DNA from 4 places in the Streptomyces changanensis genome. Region 2 is predicted to be linked to each of the others. Evidence: riboswitches for the same ligand, from Rfam matches in the RefSeq annotation. Region 2 holds a riboswitch; each other region holds the start of a gene.
The links. A riboswitch is a leader RNA that binds a small molecule or an ion and turns the genes downstream of it on or off. The one in region 2 is predicted to bind cyclic di-AMP.
Positions count from the first base shown of each region.

Region 1 (5,349 bases), 730 kb from region 2:
GCGAAGCTGGTCGCCGAAGGCATGGAGGAGCTGCCCGAGACCGTCTGACGGTCCCCCGGCAGCACCACGGAACACGGAGCCGCACCCCCTGGTCGGGGGGTGCGGCTCTTCTCGTTGCCGGGGCGGGCGCGCGGGCAGCCGGAGGGGAATTCCCGGCGCGAGAGGGATTACCAGGGCGGACGGGCGCTTTCCCCGGATGAATTCCCGGCCGTCGACGCATTACGACATGCCGGCGTCGCGTCGTCGCGCATCCCCGCCACCATTTCCCGCACCGCGTTCCGCAGCCGCCCCCATTCCGGGCGCCCGGCGGAGGCGAAAAGATTCGGGCCGCGCTCGCCCTTTTTGTATACGAGGCCGCTGTTAATGCCGTGCGCCGGCCGTGTTTACGGGAGGTTGCGAACCCCTCACACCGTTCGCGCGGCGCAGCCGGTGGGAGCCGCGCCAGCGTTCGGCGTGCTGCGCGGTGAGCGCCCGGGCGCGCTCGGCGTCGCCGCGGGCGACGGCGTCGACGATGGCGCCGTGTTCGGCCCAGGCGTCCGTCGGGTGGGCGGGCTCGTCCACCACGTACATCCAGGCGATCTTGTGGCGCAGCTGGGTGAGCAGCGAGGTGAGGCCGGGGCTCGCCGACGCCTGGGCGAGCGTCTCGTGGAACCAGCCCCCGAGCGCCCGCAGGTCCTCACCGGGGCCGCGGCGGGCCCCCTCCTGGCCGAGCCGGACGAGGCCGCGCAGCACCTTCAGGTGGGCGTCGGTGCGCCGCTGGGCGGCACGGGCGGCGCCCAGCGGCTCCAGCAGCGCGCGCATCTCCAGGAGGTCGGCGGCCTCCTGCTCGGAGGGCTCGGCGACGCAGGCGCCGACGTGACGGCGGGAGGTGACGAAGCCCTCGGACTCCAGCGTGCGCAATGCCTCGCGGACCGGTACGCGGGAGACGCCGTAGCGGCGGGCGAGCTGCTCCTCCGTCAGGCGGCTGCCGCGCGGCAGCGCCCCGGAGACGATGTCCGCCCGGATCGCCGTGCACACCGAATGCGCGGGAATGCGCATACCGAACCTCCGAACCGCTCCGCCCACCGTTTAATCCGCGCGACACCCAGGAGTTCGACGCTGTTGCGGTGACTCTATGGCAAGCACACCGATTTTCCGATGCCGGGCCGGAATTCATGGTGCTTTTTTGGACGTGCGCGGGCGCGCGGGAGGGTGTCCCGCCGACCTGTTCGGCGGGACACCCCTGGGGGCCACAATGGTGCGGAGGCCCCGGCTCGTCGGCGAGCGGGGGCCTCCGTGAGCGGGTGGCGGGTCAGACGTTGACGCCGCGGGCCCGGAGGTAGGACACCGGGTCGATGTCGGAGCCGTACTCGGCGCTCGTGCGGGCCTCGAAGTGGAGGTGCGGGCCCGTGGAGTTGCCGGTGGAACCGGAGACGCCGATCTGCTGGCCCGGCGCGACGCTCTGGCCGACGGAGACGCTGACCGAGGCGAGGTGGCCGTACTGGGTGTAGGTGCCGTCGTTCATGCGGATGACGACGTTGTTGCCGTAGGCGCCGCCCCAGCCGGCCTCGACGACGGTGCCGAGGCCCACGGAGACGACGGTGGAGCCGTAGGCGGCGTGGAAGTCGACACCGGAGTGGCTGCCGGAGGACCACAGCGCGCCGCCCGACTGGTAGGCGGTGGAGACGTACGAGCCGGCGACGGGCAGCGTGAAGCTGTTCAGACGCTTGCGCTCGGCCTCGCGGTCGGCGCGCTCCTGCGCCTCGCGGGCGGCCTCGGCGCGGGCCTCGGCCTTGCGGGCCGCCTCGGCGCGGGCCTCGGCGTTGCGCTTGGCGGCCATCTCGGCCTCCGCCTGGCGCTCGGCGACCTCGGCGGCCAGCTCCTGCGCCGACGCCTGGTCCGCGACCTCGTCGGCCAGTTCGTAGTCGGCGATGGCGGTGGTGAGCCCGGCGTCCTCCGGGGCCGCGGTCCGGTCGGCCTCGGCGGCGAAGGCCGGGGACGCGAGGGTTCCGATGACGCCGGAGGTGGCGAGTGCGGCGACGCCGGCGGCGTGGGCGCTCTTGCGGCTCAGACGGCTGGGGGCGCGGTGCTTCCCGGCGGCACGGGTGAACGCCATGAAGTGGATGTGTCCTTTCCTTCCCTCTCGCCTACCGGGTTAGCTGACGGGTTCGGAGCAGGAAGGTCTCCTACGGGCCCCTCCGCGCGGTGGCGAAGGCGTCCGATTCACCCCAGGGGACGGTGGGTCCCCGGTTCCCCAGGCTCGCGCCTGACGGGGATTCGGCGATCGCTGCCCGATGCCGCGGGTGCGGCGGATCATGCGGGCGGACAGCGACTAAGACGCTAAGTGGCTGATCTTCCAATAACCAAACGGACACGGTTTTTTGTAGCGCACGCCACAGTGCAGACACCCCACCTTGCCCACAAAACGGACACCCGGCCGAGGAAGGGAGGAGCCCCGGCATCCCTGGGGACGCCGGGGCTCCGTGTGCCCCTCCGAGTGCCGGGGCCGGCGGGAACCCGAGGTTCCGCGCGCCGCGGCTCCGGACCGGGTGTCAATCAGCCGGCGACGACGGTGACTTCACCGATGCCGAGCGCCTCCACCGGCGCCTTGATCCGCGCGGCGTCACCCACGAGCACGGTGACGAGGCGGTCCTGCGGGAAGGCGCTCACGACCGCGGCCGTGGCCTCCACCGTGCCCGTCGCGTCCAAGCGCTGGTACAGCCGGGCCTGGAAGTCGTCCGGGAGGTGCTGCTCCACCTGGTCGGCGAGCGTGGCCGCGACGGACGCCGCCGTCTCGTACTTGAGCGGCGCGACGCCCACCAGGTTGTGCACGGCGGCGTCACGCTCCGCGTCGGTCAGCCCCTCGGCCGCGAGGGTCCGCAGCACCTTCCACAGGTCCTCCAGGGCGGGGCCGGTGTTGGGGGTGTCCACCGAGCCGCTGATGGCGAGCATCGCCGCGCCCGAACCGTCCGGCAGCGACCGCAGGACCTGGCCGAAGGCCCGCACGCCGTAGGTGTAGCCCTTCTCCTCGCGCAGGACGCGGTCCAGGCGCGAGGTGAGGGTGCCGCCCAGGCAGTACGTGCCGACGATCTGGGCCGGCCACACGCTGTCGTGCCGGTCGGGGCCGACGCGGCCGATGAGCAGCTGCGTCTGCACGGCTCCCGGCCGGTCCACGATGACGACGCGACCGGTGTCGTCGGCGGTGACGGCCGACGCGGCGCGCTCCCGGGGCGCGTCGCCCGTCCACGCGCCGAGCGTGTCGGCGAGGACGGCGTCCAGGTCGATCCCGGTCAGGTCGCCGACGACGACCGCCGTCGCCGACGCGGGACGGACGTGGGCCTCGTAGAAGGCGCGCACGGCCGCGGCGTCGATCCGGGCGACGGTGTCCTCGGAGCCCTGACGGGGGCGGGACATGCGCGAGGTGGCCGGGAACAGCTCGGCGGAGAGCTGCTTGGCGGCGCGGCGCGCCGGATTGGCCGTCTCGTGCGGGATTTCGTCGAGCCGGTTCCGCACGAGGCGCTCGACCTCGCCGTCGACGAAGGCGGGGGCCCGCAGCGCCTCGGCGAGCAGCCCGAGGGCCTTGTGCAGCCGGGAGGCCGGCACCTCCAGCGAGACCCGCACGCCCGGGTGGTCGGCGTGCGCGTCGAGCGTCGCGCCGCAGCGCTCCAGCTCCGCGGCGAACTCCTCCGCGGAGTGCTTGTCGGTGCCCTCGGACAGGGCGCGCGCCATGATCGTGGCGACGCCGTCGAGGCCCTCCGGCTCGGCGTCCAGCGGGGCGTCCAGGACGATCTCCACGGCGACGACCTGCTGGCCGGGACGGTGGCAGCGCAGGACGGTCAGCCCGTTGTCCAACCGGCCCCGCTCCGGGGCGGGGAAGGCCCACACGCGGGGCGCGCCGGCCTGCGGCTGCGGGTGGAATTCCATGCTGGTCAGAGACACGGCAGCGTCGCTCACTGGTCCGTACCCTCCTCGTCGTCGCTGTCGGTCGGGTCGCCGTCGGCGCCCTTGGCGGGCTCGTAGACGAGCACCGCGCGGTTGTCCGGGCGCAGCCGCTGGGCGGCGACCTCCCGGACCTCGTCCGCGGTGACGTCCAGGACGCGCTGGACGGCGGTGAGGGCGAGCTGCGGGTCACCGAAGAGGACGGCGAAGCGGCACAGTTCGTCCGCGCGGCCGGCGACCGTGCCGAGGCGGTCCAGCCACTCGCGCTCCAGCTGCGCCTGGGCCCGCTCCATCTCCTCGGCCGTGGGGCCCTCGGCGGCGAACCGGGCGAGCTCCTCGTCCACGGCCGCCTCGATCTCCGGCACCTCCACGCCGGCGGACGTCTTGACGTCCAGCCAGCCGAGCGAGGGGGCGCCGGCCAGCCGCAGCAAGCCGAAGCCCGCGCCGACGGCGGTGCGGTCGCGACGGACGAGCCGGTTGTGCAGCCGGGACGACTCGCCGCCGCCCAGGACGGTCAGCGCGAGGTCGGCGGCGTCGCACGCGCGCGTGCCATCGTGCGGGAGGCGGTAGGCGGCCATCAGGGCGCGCGCGGGGACGTCCTCCTCGACGACCTGGCGGAGCTGCTCGCCGATGACGTCCGGCAGCGTGCCGTCCCGCGGGGCGGGCTTGCCGTCGTGGGCCGGGATGGAGCCGAAGTACTTCTCGACCCAGGCGAGCGTCTGCTCCGGGTCGATGTCGCCGGCGACGGACAGCACGGCGTTGTTCGGCGCGTAGTACGTGCGGAAGAAGGCGCGGGCGTCGTCGAGGGTGGCCGCGTCCAGGTCCGCCATCGAGCCGATCGGCGTGTGGTGGTAGGGGTGGCCGTCCGGGTAGGCGAGGGCCGTCAGCCGCTCGAACGCGGTGCCGTACGGGACGTTGTCGTACCGCTGGCGGCGCTCGTTCTTGACGACGTCCCGCTGGTTCTCCATCGAGTCGTCGTCCAGGGCGGCGAGCAGGGAGCCCATGCGGTCGGCCTCCAGCCAGAGCGCGAGCTCCAGCTGGTGGGCGGGCATGGTCTCGAAGTAGTTGGTGCGCTCGAAGCTGGTGGTGCCGTTGAGCGAGCCGCCGGCGCCCTGCACCAGCTCGAAGTGCCCGTTCCCCCGGACCTGCTGGGAACCCTGGAACATCAGGTGCTCGAAGAGGTGCGCCAGGCCGGTGCGGCCCTTGACCTCGTGGCGGGAGCCGACGTCGTACCAGAGGCACACCGCGGCGACCGGGGTCAGGTGGTCCTCGGAGAGCACCACGCGCAGGCCGTTGGCCAGCCGGTGCTCGGTCGCTGTCAGGCCGCCGGAGCCGGCCTCGGCCGTGGCCGTGTGACCCATGGGCATGTACGTCCCTTCGATCGCGTCATGGAAAAGTCCTGCCACTGTATGCAAGCGCGCCACCGCGCGG
Region 1 is NZ_CP102332.1:5,105,359-5,110,707, reverse strand. Features, by position in the region: gene NRO40_RS22625 (HPr family phosphocarrier protein) at 1-48, shown strand, start outside; gene NRO40_RS22620 (GntR family transcriptional regulator) at 361-1,038, opposite strand; gene NRO40_RS22615 (M23 family metallopeptidase) at 1,292-2,095, opposite strand; cyclic di-AMP (ydaO/yuaA leader) riboswitch at 2,109-2,272, opposite strand; gene NRO40_RS22610 (M16 family metallopeptidase) at 2,536-3,903, opposite strand; gene NRO40_RS22605 (M16 family metallopeptidase) at 3,930-5,279, opposite strand.
Region 1: another riboswitch for cyclic di-AMP. It lies ahead of NRO40_RS22615 (M23 family metallopeptidase); the one in region 2 lies ahead of NRO40_RS25465 (M23 family metallopeptidase).

Region 2 (5,349 bases):
AAGCGGTGCGCCTCTGATGCCTGCCTCGGCTCCGAGACGCCGGGGTGCGGGCGTTCGCGGTACCTCCGGGCGGGCGGGTGACCGCCGCGCCGGTGGGCGCCGGCGCGGCGGTCACGCGCGGGGACGCGCCCCGTGGGCCGCGTCCCCGCGCGTGCCCCGGTTACAGGGGCAGGAGGTCCGGGCGCTTGGCGGAGACGCGGTCGCCGGAGCTCTGGCCGCGCAGGCGGCGACCGATCCAGGGCACCAGGTACTCGCGGGCCCACTGGATGTCGTCGCGCCGCCCCTCCAGGGTCCCGCGCGGCGGGAGCGGCGGCCACGCCTGGTCCGGGTCGGCCGGGACCTCCAGGCCGAGGACCTGCGCGGCGCGCAGGGCCACGCGCGTGTGGCCCTCGGGCGACAGGTGCAGGCGGTCGTGGTCCCAGGCGCGCCGGTCCTGGACGGTCCGCAGGGACCACAGGTCCAGGACGGGGCAGCCGTACCGGTCGGCGATGGCGCGCACGTGGCCGTTGTACGTGGCGATCTTGCCGCGCAGGTGGCGCAGGACCGGCACGCCGCGCGTGTCGAAGCCGGTGGTCACGAGGACCGTGCCGATGTGGGAGGTCAGGTCGACGACCGCCCGCTCGAAGCGCTCGGCGACGTCGTCCGGGTCGCTGCCGGGGCGGATGATGTCGTTGCCGCCGGCGCAGAAGGTCACCAGGTCGGGGGCGAGGGCCTTCGCCCTCGGGACCTGTTCCGCCACGATCTGGTCGAGGAGCCTGCCGCGCACGGCGAGGTTGGCGTAGCGGAAGTGCCCCTCCTCGGGGATCCGGTCGGCCAGCAGGACCGCCAGGCGGTCGGCCCAGCCGACGAAGCGCCCGTCGGGACCCGGGTCCCCGACGCCCTCGGTGAAGCTGTCGCCGATCGCCGTGTACGACCCGATCACGTCGTTCTCCCCCATCGTCGAATCGTCTGCCACGGCAGCACATCTTCCTCCGCGCGGTGTGGCCTACGCGACCGTAGGAGGGGTTGACGGGGCGTGATCTCCGCCACCGCGACGCCGCCCGGCACCCTGAGGGGTGCCGGGCGGCGTCGTGCGGCGGTGCGGGGCGCGCGGAGCGCCGGGCGTCAGATGCTGACGCCGTGGCCCCGGAGGTACGCCAGCGGGTCGATGTCCGAGCCGTAGCCGGGGCTGGTGCGGATCTCGAAGTGCAGGTGCGGGCCGGTGGAGTTGCCGGTGGAGCCGGAGAGGCCGATCTGCTGGCCGCCGCCGACGGTCTGGCCGGCGGAGACGGAGAGGGAGGAGAGGTGGGCGTACTGCGAGTAGTTGCCGTCGGCGTGCTTGATGACGACCTCGTTGCCGTACGCGCCGCTCCAGCCGGCCGAGACCACGGTGCCCGGGCCCACGGCCTTGACGGTGGTGCCGGAGGAGGCGGTGAAGTCGACACCGGTGTGGTAGCCGGAGGACCACATGGAGCCGGAGGCGCGGTACGGGGTGGAGACGCCCGCCGAGACCGGGGCGGTGAAGCCGGAGGAGCTGCTCTGCGCGGGGGCCTGCTGCTCGACCTTGGCGGCCTTCTGCGGGGCGGCCTGCTGCGGGGCGGCCTTCGCCGGCGCCGGGGACGAGGCGGCGGAGCGGGAGGCGCGGGCCTCGGGACGGGCCTGGTCGGCCTTGTCCGGGTTCTTGGCGCCGAGGGTCAGCTTGAGGCCCGGGTGGATGAGCGCCGGGTCGCCGCCGATGACGTCGCGGTTGTCGGCGTACAGCTTCTGCCAGCCGCCCTTGACGTTCTTGTTGTGCGCGATCTTCGCCAGGTAGTCGCCGGCCGCGACGGTGTACACCCGCGCGGCGGGCTTGGCGGCCTCGGTGACGGACGCGACGGCGGCCTGGGGGGCGGTGGCCGGGGCGGCCGCGGGGGCGGCGGCGTTGGCTCCGGTAGCGCCGATGAGCGGGAGGGCGATGGCGGCGCCACCGGTACCGGCGGCGACGAAACCGCGGGTGAGCGGGCTGGACTTGGGACGGCGGTGCTTACCCTTGGCGGGCATGGCTATTTCCTCTCCGGCGCCTGCGAGGTGAGCTGTCGGGTTCGGGCTGGAGCTGCCCGGCCGCGCCGGTGGCGCGACTTCACCCCTAGCCGTACGGGAATTCCCGTACGGCGGACTACCTGGTTCCCCCGCTCCTGCCACACGTTGGGTGAGTGCGAATTCCGGGGCGGCGGCAGGATTCGGCGATCCGCCCGGCTGGTCGGGACCGTAAACGAGTCAGGACGCCGGGAACAAGCGGATGGTTGCGCCCGTGCATTCGCCCTTCGGAATTCGCGCCGGAATTCCGGTCACCCTCCGTGGATTGCGGATCATGTGTTCCCGTGCTGCGCAGGCCATTTCGGCGCCGCGGTCGGCCACGGTCCGTCACTTCTATGACGCTGCTCACGCACCGAAGGCCATCTCCCTTGTTTACGGGGCGTGTTACCACTTACGTCGCGAATACGGACAGAAGCCACCGAACGTGATCAAGGCGACCATCGGCCCACCCCTCACCCATCCGACCGCCCGCACCGACGGCGGCCACCGCCGGACCGATGCGCGAAAGGCGGCGAACGGGGACAGAACGACCCGACGGACGGGCGCCCCGCAGGGCTCCGCGCGCCCGCTCCGCAGGGCGCTGACCACGGGCGGGGCCGCGCGCGGGCGACAGGAGTGCGACCCGCATGGTGATCTTCACCGGGGGAAGCGATGTCGTATCGTCTGATCCGCGACATCGTCGGCGGCCGTCGCCGACGCGAGACACGGAGGAGCCCCCGTGACGCAGCAGCTGCCGGACGTCCCGCCGACCGCCGAGCCGGAGCTCACCGGCGTGCGCAACTTCCGCGACGTGGGCGGGCTGCCGACCGTGGACGGGCGCCGGGTGCGCGACGGTGTGCTGTTCCGCAGCGGGCACCTCGCGCACGCCACCGCCGAGGACGCCGTCCTCCTCGCCTCGCTCGGACTCCACACCGTCTTCGACTTCCGCAACGCGGCCGACCAGGCCCTGGAGGGGCCCGACATCGAGCTGCCCGGCGTGCGGAACGTCAACATCCCGCTGACCGACCCGGCCGACGGCGCCGAATTCTGGCGGATGGTGCGCGACGGCGACATCGAGCAGCTGCGGGACCTCCTCGGTGACGGCAAGGCCGCGGCGCGGATGCGGTACGCGTACCGCAGCATCGTCGCCGACCGGACCGCCGAGCACAGCCGGGTGCTGCACGCCCTCGCCGAGGACAGCGTCCCCGCGCTGATGCACTGCGCGGCGGGCAAGGACCGGGCGGGCCTGTCCGTGGCGGTGGCACTGCTGGCCGTCGGTGTCGAGCGGGACGCGATCGAGGCGGACTACCTCAAGTCGAACGACCCGCGCCGCCGGTACAAGGTGCACCGCAGCGACTCCTCGCCCACCGGGATGTCCCCGGAGGTGATGGAGCTCCTCGCGCCGCTCTTCGACGCGCGCGTCGAGTACCTGGCGACGGCGTACGAGACGATCGAGGAGCACTGGGGCTCGACCAAGCGGTACCTGAGCGAGGGGCTCTCGCTCGACGGCGCGACCCGCGAGCGGCTGCGCCACCGCCTGCTCACCGACTGACGGGCGGGGCGGCGGCGCGCCCGCGTGGCCGCCGCGCCACCACCACCCGCCGCAGCCGGGTCAGCGGTTGCCGACGGCCTGCTTCACCAGGGTGCGACCGAAGTCCCAGATGAGGCCGCCGCCGCTGTGGGCCTCGTCCATGACGGCGGTGAACGCGGCGACGAACCGCTCGACGTCCCCCTCCGTGAGGACCAGCGGCGGGATCAGCTTGATCACTTCGAGCCGGTCGCCGGAGACCTGGGTGAGGATGCGGTGCCGCTGGAGCAGCGGCACCACGACCATCTGCGCGAACAGCCCCTTGCGGGCCGTCTGCAGCATCGTCCAACGGCTGCGCAGCCCCAGCGACGTGGGCCTGCCGAACTGCAGGCCGATCATCAGTCCGCGGCCCCGCACGTCGTGGAGCATCTCGTACCGGCCGACGAGCTCCGACAGCCGGGACTTCAGCAGCGCGCCGGTGCGGCGGGCGTTTCCGACGAGGTCCTCGCCCTCCAGCACCGCGAGGACGGCCAGCCCGGCCGCCATGGCCTGGGCGTTGGCCCCGAAGCTGGCGGAGTGGACGACGACGCGGTCCATCGACGAGTAGACCTTCTTGAAGATCCAGTCCTTGCCGAGCGTGGCGCCGACCGGGACGTACCCCCCGGACAGGGCCTTCGCGACACACACCAGGTCGGGCTCGACGCCCGGCTCGTGCTGGTGGGCGTAGAAGTCACCGGTGCGGCCCAGGCCGGTCTGGACCTCGTCGACGATGAGCAGGGCGCCCCGGCGGTGCAGCAGCTCCCGGGCGGCCCGCAGGAAGCCCGGCGGGGTCTCGTGGACGCCCTTGCCCTGGATCGGCTCCACGATGAGCGCGGCCACGTCGCCGCGCCTCAGCTCCCGCTCCAGGGCGTCCAGGTCGCCGAGGCCGATCGCCGTGTCGGGCAGCAGCGGGGCGAAGCCGTCGCGGAAGCACGCCTCGCCGTTGACGGACAGCGCCCCGGTGGTGAGCCCGTGGAAGGCGTGCGCGCAGTACAGGACGCGCTCGCGGCCGGTGGCGCGGCGGGCGAACTTCAGCGCGGTCTCCACGGCCTCGGTGCCGCTGTTGCCGAAGTACACCCGGTCCAGCCCGGGCGAGTGGGACAGCAGCCGCTCGGCGAGGAGGCCGGGCAGGGGGGCGCAGTCGAAGCGGGTGAGGTCGGGCAGGTCGGCGTCGATGACGTCGTGGAGGGCGCGGCGGACCACGGGGTGGTGTCGGCCGAGACCCATCACGCCGAAGCCGGCGAGCATGTCGAGGTAGTCGTTCCCCTCGCCGTCCCAGAAGTGGGCACCCGCCGCCCGCTCGTACATCCTGTCGAAGCCGAGGGTGCGCAGCATGCGGGGCAGCTGGTGGTTGAGGTGGCGACTGTGCAGCTCGTAGCGCTCGCCGGCGCGTTCGGCGAGCAGCTTGCCCAGGTCGAAGTCGGTGGTGGTCATGGCTCGCTCCGCACTCCGTTCCGCAGGTCGTTCGGCGGCTCCGTGGGCCGCGGTACGTGGTCCGTCCCGCCACCCCGGCCGGGGTGGCGGGACACGGGGCCCGGTGGTCCGCCCGGCGATGCCGTCGGGGTGGGCCCGCTGCCGGCCGGCGGGCGGCGCGGGGGCCGCGTCGACGAGACGTGGCCCGGCGGGGGGCGACGACCGTGCGGCCGGCGCCGTACCGGGCGGGCAGCCGTGGCGGGTCGACATGTCCCGCGGCTCGACCGCGCCGGGGTCCGGGCCGCGCGGCCGCCGGTCTTCGCGGCCGCGCCGAC
Region 2 is NZ_CP102332.1:5,831,349-5,836,697, reverse strand. Features, by position in the region: gene NRO40_RS25470 (SGNH/GDSL hydrolase family protein) at 161-937, opposite strand; gene NRO40_RS25465 (M23 family metallopeptidase) at 1,105-2,019, opposite strand; cyclic di-AMP (ydaO/yuaA leader) riboswitch at 2,022-2,180, opposite strand; gene NRO40_RS25460 (tyrosine-protein phosphatase) at 2,774-3,586, shown strand; gene NRO40_RS25455 (aspartate aminotransferase family protein) at 3,647-5,035, opposite strand.

Region 3 (5,349 bases), 5.3 Mb from region 2:
TGGCGAAGGCCGCCCTCGCCCGGGGCGCCCACCCGGTGCTGCTCACCCCCGTCGCCGCCCTCACCTGCTCCGGCAGCACGGCGACCAGGAACCGCGGCTTCGTCGAGCAGACCCACGCCGCGGGGACCGCCGCCCGGGCGCCGGTCGTCGACCTGCAGACGCTGAGCGTCTCGCTCTACAACAGCCTGCGCTTCTGCCCCCACAACGGCGACTACGGATCGGGACCCGTAGGGGCCTTCTTCTGCGACGACCGCACCCACTTCGACACCCACGGCGCCCAGCAGGTGGCCAGGCTCGTCGCCGGTGACGTGCGCCGGCAGAACCTCCCGCTCGCCGCGCGCCTCAGGTAGCGGGACACGGCCCGGCGGGGCCAGATCCGGCCCCCCTGCCCGTCGCCGACCCCTGCCCGTCGCCGCCCAGCAGGCCGCGACGGGCAGGGGGACACGTGCGTCACCCACAGGGAAATGTCGTTTTTGTGCACTCCAGAGATGTTTCGTCCCATCGGGATCGGTGAGCCGGACGGGGAAGCCCCGATGAGGAAGCAGGAGGGTCCACATGATCACCCGAGAGCAGATCCCGAGCGTGCTCGACCATCCCGTCTACGACCCCGACGGGAGCAAGATCGGCGAAGCCAGGCACGTCTTCCTCGACGACGCCACCGGCCGCCCGGAGTGGGTCAGCGTCAAGACCGGAATGTTCGGCACCAGTGAGTCCTTCGTGCCGGTCAAGGACGCCGCCGTGGTCGGTGACCACTTGGAGGTGCCCTACGACAAGAGCAAGGTCAAGAACGCGCCCAACGTGGACGTCGACGCGGGCGGGCACCTGTCCGAGGACGAGGAGCACCGGCTGTACGAGCACTACGGCATCGCGTGGGACGAGTCGTGGGAGCAGGCCAACCGGTCCGGTGAGGGAGGCTGGGCCCGCTCCGAAACCGACAGGGGGACCAGGCCGGCCGCGACGGACCGCGGTGGTGACGACGCGATGACCCGCTCCGAGGAGCGGCTGCACGTCGGCACCGAGAGGCAGGAAGTGGGCCGGGCCCGCCTGCGCAAGTACGTGGTCACGGAGGAGGTCCAGAAGACCGTGCCCGTGCGGCACGAGGAGGTCCGCGTCGAACGCGAGCCGATCACCGACGCGAACCGCGACGCCGCGCTGTCCGGCCCCGAGATCACCGAGGCCGAGCACGAAGTCACCCTGCACGCCGAGCGCCCCGTCGTCGAGACCGAGGCCGTCCCGGTGGAGCGGGTGCGCCTGGAGACCGACGAACACGTCGAGGAAGAGGAAGTCCGCGGCCAGGTCCGCAAGGAGCACATCGAGACCGATGCGCCCGACCGGCGGCGCGACGACCGTTGACCACGAGCGTTCCGTAGGCCGAGGGCGAGACCCGGTCGCCCCGGCACCCACCGGAGTCCTCCCGCAGGGAGCATCGCCCGTCGCACGAGGAGAAGCACATGGCCAAGGTCGAGCAACCGCTCACCGACGACAGCATCAAGGTCCGCCAGCTCAGCCACTACCAGTTCAGCTGGGTCGCCGGCGACCCCGCCGCTCCCGGTACCTTCACCCTCCAGCTCGTCCTGGACGAGGGGGCCTGGGAAGAGGTGCTGACCGTGGACGCCGCCGACGCCGACGTCCTGCAGGACCTGCTGTCGAACACCGGAACCGTCCACTACGACGTCGCCCGTCGCACCCTGATGTTCGGCGTCACCCGCGTCGGCGGCTGAACAGGGGCCGGCGGCGGCGTCGTCGCGGGCACCACGAGCAGGGCGGCCGCGTACCACGACCGGAGCGCGGTCGCCCCGCTCCACCCGCCCTCGGGCCACGGATCGACCCTGGGACGCGTTCGACGTACTGCTCGGCCCCGGTGCGAGGGCGCGCGGGCCCGCCGGTGGGACGGGAGGACCCCGTTCCGCCGGCGGGCCCGCGCGTCGGCGTGCCGGGGCCGGCCGCGCACCGGCCGGAGGTACCCCGCCCGGCGCCCGGGCCGCCACCTGTCGGCCCGTGGCGTCGGCGACCACGTCGGCCGTGCGGGTGTGGACGCCCGCCCGCCCCCGGGCGTCGATGGCGTCCTGGTCGTCGTGGCGGGCGTGGGTGCGGGCGACCTTCGCGACGACCGACGTGATGCGCAGGTCCGGCCGCGGGCTGCCGGACAGCAGGGTCGGCGTCCGGGTCGGCGCGCCGGCCGTGGCGGCGTGGCCGCTGCGCTGGTCGGGGTGCGCGGGGGTTTCGAGGAGCGGCTGCCGGCCGGGGGCGGGCTCGGTGCGCGGGCTGCCGTCGGTCGCCGCCTCGTGGAGGGGGCGGTGACGGGTCGCCAGGAGCCGTGGCGGAGTCCCGCGTCCCAGGCGGCGATGACGGTGTCGGCCTGCACGGTGTTGACGGCGGCGTGCGGGCGGGCGGTGTCCACCAGGTCGAGGCGCGGCGGGCGGCGCGGTCGGCCAGGGCGCCCTGGAGGTCGAGCTTGGTGGAGAACGGCGCGGTGGAGGTCTGCTCCGGGGTGTGCCGTGAACCGGTCCTCGAGCCGAAGGCCTCCACCTCCGCGGGGTCGGCGGCGTGGCGGGCGGAGGACAGCCCGGGAGGCGGTCCCGGGCGGAAGCGCTCGGGGCGGTCCGTGAGCAGGGGGCGGAGCCGGCCCAGCCGCGCGCCCGCGAAGGGCGCGCGTTGTGGACGTCGGCCGGGACGAGGGCCCGAGCACATCCTCGGACGCGTACCCCCCCCTGGCCGGCGGTCTCCGCGGTGGTGCGCGCCCAGTCGACGACGGGGCGGGCCGACGCGGGCGCGGCGGCGCGGGTGGATTCCGGCGCCGCCGCAGAGGGCGTGGTCGTGACCGCCGGCGCCGTGAGGCCCGGAAGCACCGCCCAGGTCGCCCACACCCGACGGTGAGCCATGAGAAATGCCGATTTCTGTACGATCCATCCCTTTGTCGGCTGTTTCCGATCGATTCAGCCTGGAACGCCCGTCGGGGCGGCGCAACCGCTCGGCGCTCCCCGGACCCGCCCGGGCGGCGCTCACCTCAACGGCTGGGACGCGCGGTCATGTCCGTTTCGTTGATGTCCGTGTTTATTGTGGGCCTTTAGGGGGAGAGGAGCGAATTAGCCGAGCTTTAGGGCGGATTGTGCCGCCCGGTCGCGGCCGGCGCGTCCCGTGACGTCCGTCACGCGGGGAACCGCCCGTCATTCCCGGACGGCCTGCGGTGTCAAGGAATTCACGCGAAATGGTCTTGGGAATTGATCACCCGCGGGAATTCCGGGCCTTGTTCCCGCCGACCGCCGTCGTCTACGGTCACCGCATTCCGGAGGGAACGCCGAATCCTGCCGCCTTCCGGACTCCGCACCCACTCACGCACGGCAGGAGCGGGGGAACCAGGTAAGTCGCCGGTCCGGTCCCCGGAGCGGCTCGGGGTGGAGTGGTGGCCGCGGCCACCGCCGGACATCTCCCGTCCGAACCCGACAGCTCACCTCGCAGGCGCCGGAGAGGAACGCCCCCATGCCCGCACAGGGTAAGCACCGCCGTCCCAGGAACAACCGCCTCGTCCGTACCCTCGCCGTCGCGAGCGCCGGTGGAGCCGCTCTCGCCCTGCCCCTGGCCGGCGCCGCGACCGCTTCGGCGGCGCCCGTCACGACGCAGCTCGTCACCGCGGCGCAGGTCACGGCCGCGCCGGCCGCCGCCGTGACCGCGGCCAAGCCCACGACGTACTCCGTGGCCGCAGGCGACACGCTCTTCCGCATCGCCGCCGACCACGCGGTCACCGGCGGGTGGAAGAAGCTGTTCCAGGACAACCGCCCGGTCATCGGTGACGACCCGTCACACATCCGGCCCGGCATGAAGCTCACGCTCGGCGCGAAGGCCGCAGAGCGCCCCGCGCCGGCCCGCGCCGACCGTTCCCAGGCCCGCCCGGCCGTGGCCCCCGTGCAGACGAAGACGTACACCGACGACCTCGACGGCTGGATCAGGGAATCCCTGGACGTCCTGGCGCGGCACGGAATTCCCGGCACCTACGAGGGAATTCACCGGAACATCATGCGTGAATCCTCGGGAAATCCGCTCGCGATCAACAACTGGGACTCCAACGCGGCCGCCGGAACGCCTTCCAAGGGCCTTCTCCAGGTCATCGACCCGACCTTCACCGCGTACCACGTGCCCGGCACGCCGCTGGACCCGTACCACCCGGTCGCCAACATCACCGCCGCGTGCAACTACGCGGCCGACCGGTACGGCTCCATCGACAACGTCAACGGCCCGTACTGACCGTCCCTCCGGGGCAGGTCCCCGAGCCCTGCCCCGGAGCCGGCGACGCGGTGAGGTCGGACGCGTCCGCGGACCAGCCCCGGCCGTCCAGATTGCCGCAGTGATTCACCGGCCGGTGCTCCGGCCGCTGTACGACGTTGCCGACGCCGAACAGGAGACCGCCCGTACCCGGGGCGTCCGCACCTGTGCCGTCCGAGCCGGGGAGGCCCCTCCCCGGAAGCTCCGTACCGGAGGCGTCCGTACCGCGGGGGTCCGTGTGGGCGCTGATCGTGCCGCGGTCGTCCGTGCCCCGGTCGTCCGTGTCGGTGACGGCCGCGACGGCGGCCGCGGCGGCACCCGCGGTCACCGCGAGCGCGCAGACCAGGGCCGGGACGGCGAGCGGGATGCTTCCACGCAGGGGGACCCCCTTCGAGGAGACGGTGTCCCGGCCCTGTGCGCGCCACCGCCCCGGCCACGCGCCCATTGCTCCGTCCGGCGGCGCGGTACCCGTCCCACCCGCCGGGCCGACGGGCGCGTACCGGGGCGGCCCCCGGTCAGGCGTAGAGGGCCGGGCGGTCGGCGAGCGCCACCTCCACACGTCCCCCGCCGACCTGCGCGCGCACCCCCGCCTCGCACACGGCCGCCGCCGCGTACCCGTCCCAGCAGCTCGGCCCGGTGACCTCACCGCGCCGCGTGGCGTCCACCCAGGCCCGCACCTGGCGGTCGTACGCGTCCTCGAACCGCTCCTCGAACCCCGCCGCGACCCGGCCGCCCCAGCGGCCCGCCGTGTTGAGGAGCATGCCGTGCGCGTCGCCGATCCGCGCCGTACCGCTCTCGCACACGGCCTCGGCCTGCACCTGGTACCCGAAACGGCAGTTGAGGTAGACCTCCACGTCGGCCAGGGCGCCGCCGTCCGTCTCGAACACCACGAACTGCGGGTCGGCGAGCCCCTCCGGGGCGTTGCCCGACGCCCTCGGGCGCAGCACCGTGACCGCCGCGACCTCCTGGCCCAGCAGCCAGCGCGTCACGTCCACCTCGTGCACCACCGAGTCCTCGACGAGCATCGCGTCGGTGAACCCGGGCGGTGAGGCGGCGTTGCGGTGCCGGTGGTGCAGCATCAGCGGACGC
Region 3 is NZ_CP102332.1:496,006-501,354, reverse strand. Features, by position in the region: gene NRO40_RS02170 (SGNH/GDSL hydrolase family protein) at 1-350, shown strand, start outside; gene NRO40_RS02165 (DUF2382 domain-containing protein) at 556-1,353, shown strand; gene NRO40_RS02160 (hypothetical protein) at 1,452-1,721, shown strand; gene NRO40_RS02155 (hypothetical protein) at 1,999-2,301, shown strand; cyclic di-AMP (ydaO/yuaA leader) riboswitch at 3,320-3,475, shown strand; gene NRO40_RS02150 (transglycosylase SLT domain-containing protein) at 3,481-4,242, shown strand; gene NRO40_RS02145 (hypothetical protein) at 4,226-4,705, opposite strand; gene NRO40_RS02140 (Gfo/Idh/MocA family protein) at 4,776-5,349, opposite strand, start outside.
Region 3: another riboswitch for cyclic di-AMP. It lies ahead of NRO40_RS02150 (transglycosylase SLT domain-containing protein); the one in region 2 lies ahead of NRO40_RS25465 (M23 family metallopeptidase).

Region 4 (5,349 bases), 3.1 Mb from region 2:
GCGCCCTCGCGGACCGCGGTGAACGGCGCGCGGCCGAGCCGTACCTGCGGGCGGCGGCCGAGGCGGGCGACGCCACCGCGGCGACCCGGCTGGGCCTGGTGCTCCTGGCCCGGGCGATGGACTGGCTCGGCGAGGGAGCGGCCGGCGGCGACCCCGAGGCGGCGCACCGGCTCGGCGACCTGCTGTTCGCCGAGGGCGACGACGCACGGGCCCTCGACCACTACGGCCACGCGCTCGAAGCGGGCCGCCACTCCGTCGCCGGGAGCATCGGGGCGCTCCACCGCTACCGGGGCGAGGAGCTGCTCGCGGAGCTGTGGCTGCGCCGGGCCGCCGACGCGCTGGACACCGCCCGGCCGGTCGAGCGCGCCCCGGACCGGATCCGCACCCGGAACGCCACCGAGCGGTACCTCCACGAGTGCGCCGACCACGGGCTCGGCGCGGCCGCGACGCTCCTCGGCGTCCTGTGCGAGCAGGAGCACGACCGCCCCGGTGCCGTCGACTGGTACACGCGCGGCCACGAGCTCGGCGACGCCTACGGCGCCTACCGGATGGCCCGCCTCCTGGCCGAGCACGAGCCCGAGGAGGCCGCCGCCTGGATGCGCAAGGCCGCCGACGCCGGGCACCCGGGTGCCGTGCGGGCCCTCGACGCGGGGCCGGATACCGTCGGGGGGTGAACGCTCCCCACGACCCCGCCGCACCCCCCGAGCTCTTCACCTGGGAGTTCGCCACCGATCCGTACCCGGCGTACGCCTGGCTGCGGGAGCACGCACCCGTGCACCGGACGCGGCTGCCGAGCGGTGTGGAGGCGTGGCTGGTCACCCGGTACGCCGACGCCCGGCAGGCCCTCGCCGACCAGCGGCTCAGCAAGAACCCGGCGCACCACGCCGAGCCGGCGCACGCCAAGGGCAAGACCGGCATCCCCGGCGAGCGCAAGGCCGAGCTGATGACGCACCTGCTCAACATCGACCCGCCGGACCACACGCGGCTGCGCCGGCTCGTGTCGAAGGCGTTCACTCCGCGCCGGGTCGCCGAGTTCGCGCCCCGCGTGCAGGAGCTGACGGACCGGCTGATCGACGGTTTCGCCGCGAAGGGCGAGGCCGACCTCATCCACGACTTCGCCTTCCCGCTCCCCATTCACGCCATCTGCGACATGCTCGGGGTGCCCGCCGAGGACCAGGACGACTTCCGGGACTGGGCCGGGCAGATGATCCGGCACGGCGGCGGGCCGCGCGGCGGGGTGGCGCGGGCCGTGAAGCGGATGCGGGCCTACCTCGTCGACCTGATCCACCGCAAGCGGGAGGGGTTGGGGCGGGGCGGGGACGACGACCTGATCTCCGGGCTCATCCGGGCCTCCGACCACGGCGAGCACCTCACCGAGAACGAGGCCGCCGCGATGGCCTTCATCCTGCTGTTCGCCGGTTTCGAGACCACGGTCAACCTCATCGGGAACGGCACGTACGCCCTGCTCCGCGACGACGGCCAGCGCACCCGCCTGCAGCGGTCGTTGGCCGCCGGGGAGCGCGGCCTGCTGGAGACGGGCGTCGAGGAGCTGCTGCGGTACGACGGGCCCGTGGAGCTCGCCACCTGGCGCTTCGCGACCGAGCCGCTGACCCTCGGCGGGCAGCGCGTCGAGGTGGGCGAGCCCGTGCTGGTCGTCCTGGCGGCCGCCGACCGGGACCCCGAGCGGTTCGACCGGCCGGACACCCTGGACCTCGCGCGGAGCGACAACCAGCACCTCGGCTACGGGCACGGCATCCACTACTGTCTGGGCGCGCCGCTCGCCCGGCTGGAGGGGCAGACAGCCCTCGCCACGCTGCTGACGCGCCTGCCCGACCTGCGCCTCGCCGTCCCCCCGGAGGAGTTGCGCTGGCGCGGCGGACTCATCATGCGGGGACTGCGCACGCTGCCGGTGGAGTTCACGCCCGAGGCAAGCTGACACTCCGTCATAACTGTGATCTTCGCGTAATCTCCCCTGCATCGACTTGTGACTGGCGTTCGAATGCCGCTACGTTCACCGTCACCTCAGCAGTCACGCGAAAGGTCCAACGCATGCGCTCCGGGAACGGACGACACCGTCGACCCCGTCAGGCCCCCGCCCTCGTCGTCGCCGCGGGGGTGACCGGATCCGCGATCGCCCTGCCGCTGCTCGGCGCGGGTACCGCGTCCGCGGCCGACGCCGAGACCTGGAACCGGGTCGCCGAGTGCGAGACCGGCGGCATGTGGAGCGCCGACCTCGGCAACGGCTACTACGGCGGCCTCCAGTTCTCCCAGGAGACCTGGCAGGCGTACGGCGGCACGGCCTACGCGCCCCGCGCCGACCTCGCCAGCCGCGCCCAGCAGATCGCCGTCGCGGAGAAGGTCTTCGCCGCGCAGGGCGCCGCCGCCTGGGAGACCTGCGCCCCCATCGCCGGCCTGACCGTCGGCGGCGGCTCCACCGCGGAGACCGACCCCGGCACCTCGCCCGCCCCGTCGGCGAGCGCCGAGGAGCCGGAGGCGTCCGCCGAGCCCGCCCCCGACGCCGGCACGCCCTCCACGGCGGACCGGCCCGCGACCGGCACCGAGGCCGCCACCGTCTCCGGCACGCCTGGCTCCGGTGCGACCGGCGCCACCGCGGGCTCCGGCGCCACCGCCGGGCCGACCGCGCCGGCGACGACGCCGACCGCCCCGGGCGCTTCCCCCGCCGAGCCGTCCCCGACGGCCCCCGGCGAGGCCCCCGTCGACGGCGGGGTCCCGACCCCCGCGTCCGGCAACGGCAAGCACCGCGGCGAGCCGGCCAAGGAGGAGGGCGCGACCGGTCCGACGGCCCCGGTCCCCGGTGACGGCTCCGTCGACACCGGCGCCGCGGTCGAAGGGCGCGGAACGGGTACGCCCACCTCGCGGGGTGACGCCGCGGCACGTACGGCCGACGGCCTCGCGGCCGACGGCACGTACACCGTCCGGCCCGGCGACAACCTCTGGGCCATCGCGGACGCCCACGAGGTGCCCGGCGGCTGGACGGCCCTCTACGACGCCAACCGCGAGGCCGTCGGCACCGACCCGGACCTCATCGTCCCTGGCCAGAGCCTCGATCTCGCCCAGCCCAAGGGGTAGTTACGGGCTGAATGTCCGTTTCTGGGAAGTGAGACAAGAGTCTCTTCACCCCAACTGGCGCGTCGCCGCCGCCCGGTCCGTCCGTTTCGGCCCCTACCTGCGCAAACACCCCTAAGGGGCAGGCAAGTAGGGGCGGATTGACCCGAATGTCCCCCTTTGAACTTCGGGTCGGTCTGTGATTACCGTCGAGACCAGCTCGCCACCGCGGGCCCCGTCCGACCGGTAACGCCGAATCCTGCCGCCGGCGACGGGAACAGTCGACGCTTCCAGCGCCGTGGGCAGGAGCGGGGGACCCAAGGTAAGCGCCGGGGCCGGGCCGTCGAAGGACGGCCGGGACCGGCTAGGGGTGAAGCCGTGCGCCACCCAGCGCACGGCCGGGCACTCACCAGGCCCGAACCCGACAGCTCACCTCGTAGGCGTCGGTGAGGAGACACACCCATGCTTTCTTCCGGTAAGCGCAAGCACCGTCGCCCGTCCAAGGCCGTCCGTTTCGCCGCCTTCGCCGGCATCACGGGTGCCGCCGTCGCCGCCCCGCTGCTCGGCGCCACGACCGCGAGCGCCGCCACCGCCGCCGAGTGGGACCGCGTCGCGCAGTGCGAGTCCGGCGGCGACTGGTCGATCAACACCGGCAACGGCTACTACGGCGGCCTGCAGTTCTCCGCCTCCACCTGGGCGGCGTACGGCGGCACCGCGTACGCCCAGACCGCCGACAAGGCCTCCAAGTCGCAGCAGATAGCCGTGGCCGAGAAGGTCCTCGCCGGCCAGGGCAAGGGCGCGTGGCCGAGCTGCGGCGTCGGCCTGTCCGGTGCCGCGTACGACGGCGCCGCCGCCGAGCGCACCGCCGAGGAGCCCACCACGCGCAGCGAGCAGCGCACCACGCCGAAGGCCGCGACGCCCAAGGCCGCCCCGAAGTCCTCCGGCACCGTCACCACCCCGACCGGCGAGAAGGTCGAGAAGGGCGACGGCGAGTACCGCGTCAAGGCCGGCGACACGCTCAGCTCCATCGCCACGGCCGAGAAGGTCGCGGGCGGCTGGAAGAAGCTGTTCGACCTGAACGAGGACATCGTCTCCGACGCCGACCTGATCTACCCGGGCCAGCAGCTCCACCTGAGCTGACCCCCCGCGGCGACCGGCCCCGGCCCCGACGCGCCCTCCACCCGGGGGTGTGCCGGACCGGGGCCCTCCGCCGTCAGGACCCCCGTGCGAAACGGGGCGAACCGGGCCAGGACGGATGAGTGTCGACCCGCTCAGCGTGATTACTCATCAGTAGGAACGCTGTCAGTTCGTCCCGACTCATGGGTGGTTGTGCCCTTTTTCGTCCCAGGAGGCGGGCGGTCGCGGGCACCGGCCCCGGAGCCGGTTAGGCTCTTGCCGCAAGGGTGAAGCCCCTGCACTCCACGCGTCACATCCCAGAAGGAGATGCTCGTGCCGTCCATCGACGTCGTCGTAGCCCGGGAAATCCTGGACTCCCGAGGCAACCCCACGGTCGAGGTCGAGGTCGGCCTCGACGACGGCAGCACCGGCCGTGCTGCCGTCCCCTCCGGTGCCTCCACCGGTGCGTTCGAGGCCCTCGAGCTCCGCGACGGTGACAAGGACCGCTACCTCGGCAAGGGTGTCGAGAAGGCGGTGCTCGCCGTCATCGAGCAGATCGGACCGGAGCTCGTCGGCTACGACGCCACCGAGCAGCGGCTCATCGACCAGGCGATGTTCGACCTGGACGCCACCCCGGACAAGTCCTCCCTCGGCGCCAACGCCATCCTCGGCGTCTCCCTCGCCGTGGCGCACGCCGCCTCCGAGGCCTCCGACCTCCCGCTCTTCCGCTACCTGGGCGGCCCGAACGCGCACCTGCTGCCGGTGCCGATGATGAACATCCTGAACGGCGGCTCGCACGCCGACTCCAACGTGGACATCCAGGAGTTCATGATCGCGCCGATCGGCGCCGAGTCCTTCTCCGAGGCCCTGCGCTGGGGCACCGAGGTCTACCACACCCTCAAGAAGGTGCTGAAGGAGAAGGGCCTGTCCACCGGCCTCGGCGACGAGGGCGGCTTCGCCCCGAACCTGGAGTCGAACCGCGCCGCGCTCGACCTCATCCTGGAGGCGATCAAGCAGGCCGGCTACACCCCGGGCCGCGACATCGCGCTCGCCCTGGACGTCGCCGCGTCCGAGTTCCACAAGGACGGCGCCTACGCGTTCGAGGGCAAGTCCCGCACGGCCGCCGAGATGACCGAGTACTACGCCGAGCTCGTCGAGGCGTACCCG
Region 4 is NZ_CP102332.1:2,682,098-2,687,446, reverse strand. Features, by position in the region: gene NRO40_RS11890 (hypothetical protein) at 1-674, shown strand, start outside; gene NRO40_RS11885 (cytochrome P450 family protein) at 671-1,936, shown strand; gene NRO40_RS11880 (transglycosylase family protein) at 2,050-3,090, shown strand; cyclic di-AMP (ydaO/yuaA leader) riboswitch at 3,351-3,524, shown strand; gene NRO40_RS11875 (LysM peptidoglycan-binding domain-containing protein) at 3,529-4,206, shown strand; gene eno (phosphopyruvate hydratase) at 4,516-5,349, shown strand, end outside.
Region 4: another riboswitch for cyclic di-AMP. It lies ahead of NRO40_RS11875 (LysM peptidoglycan-binding domain-containing protein); the one in region 2 lies ahead of NRO40_RS25465 (M23 family metallopeptidase).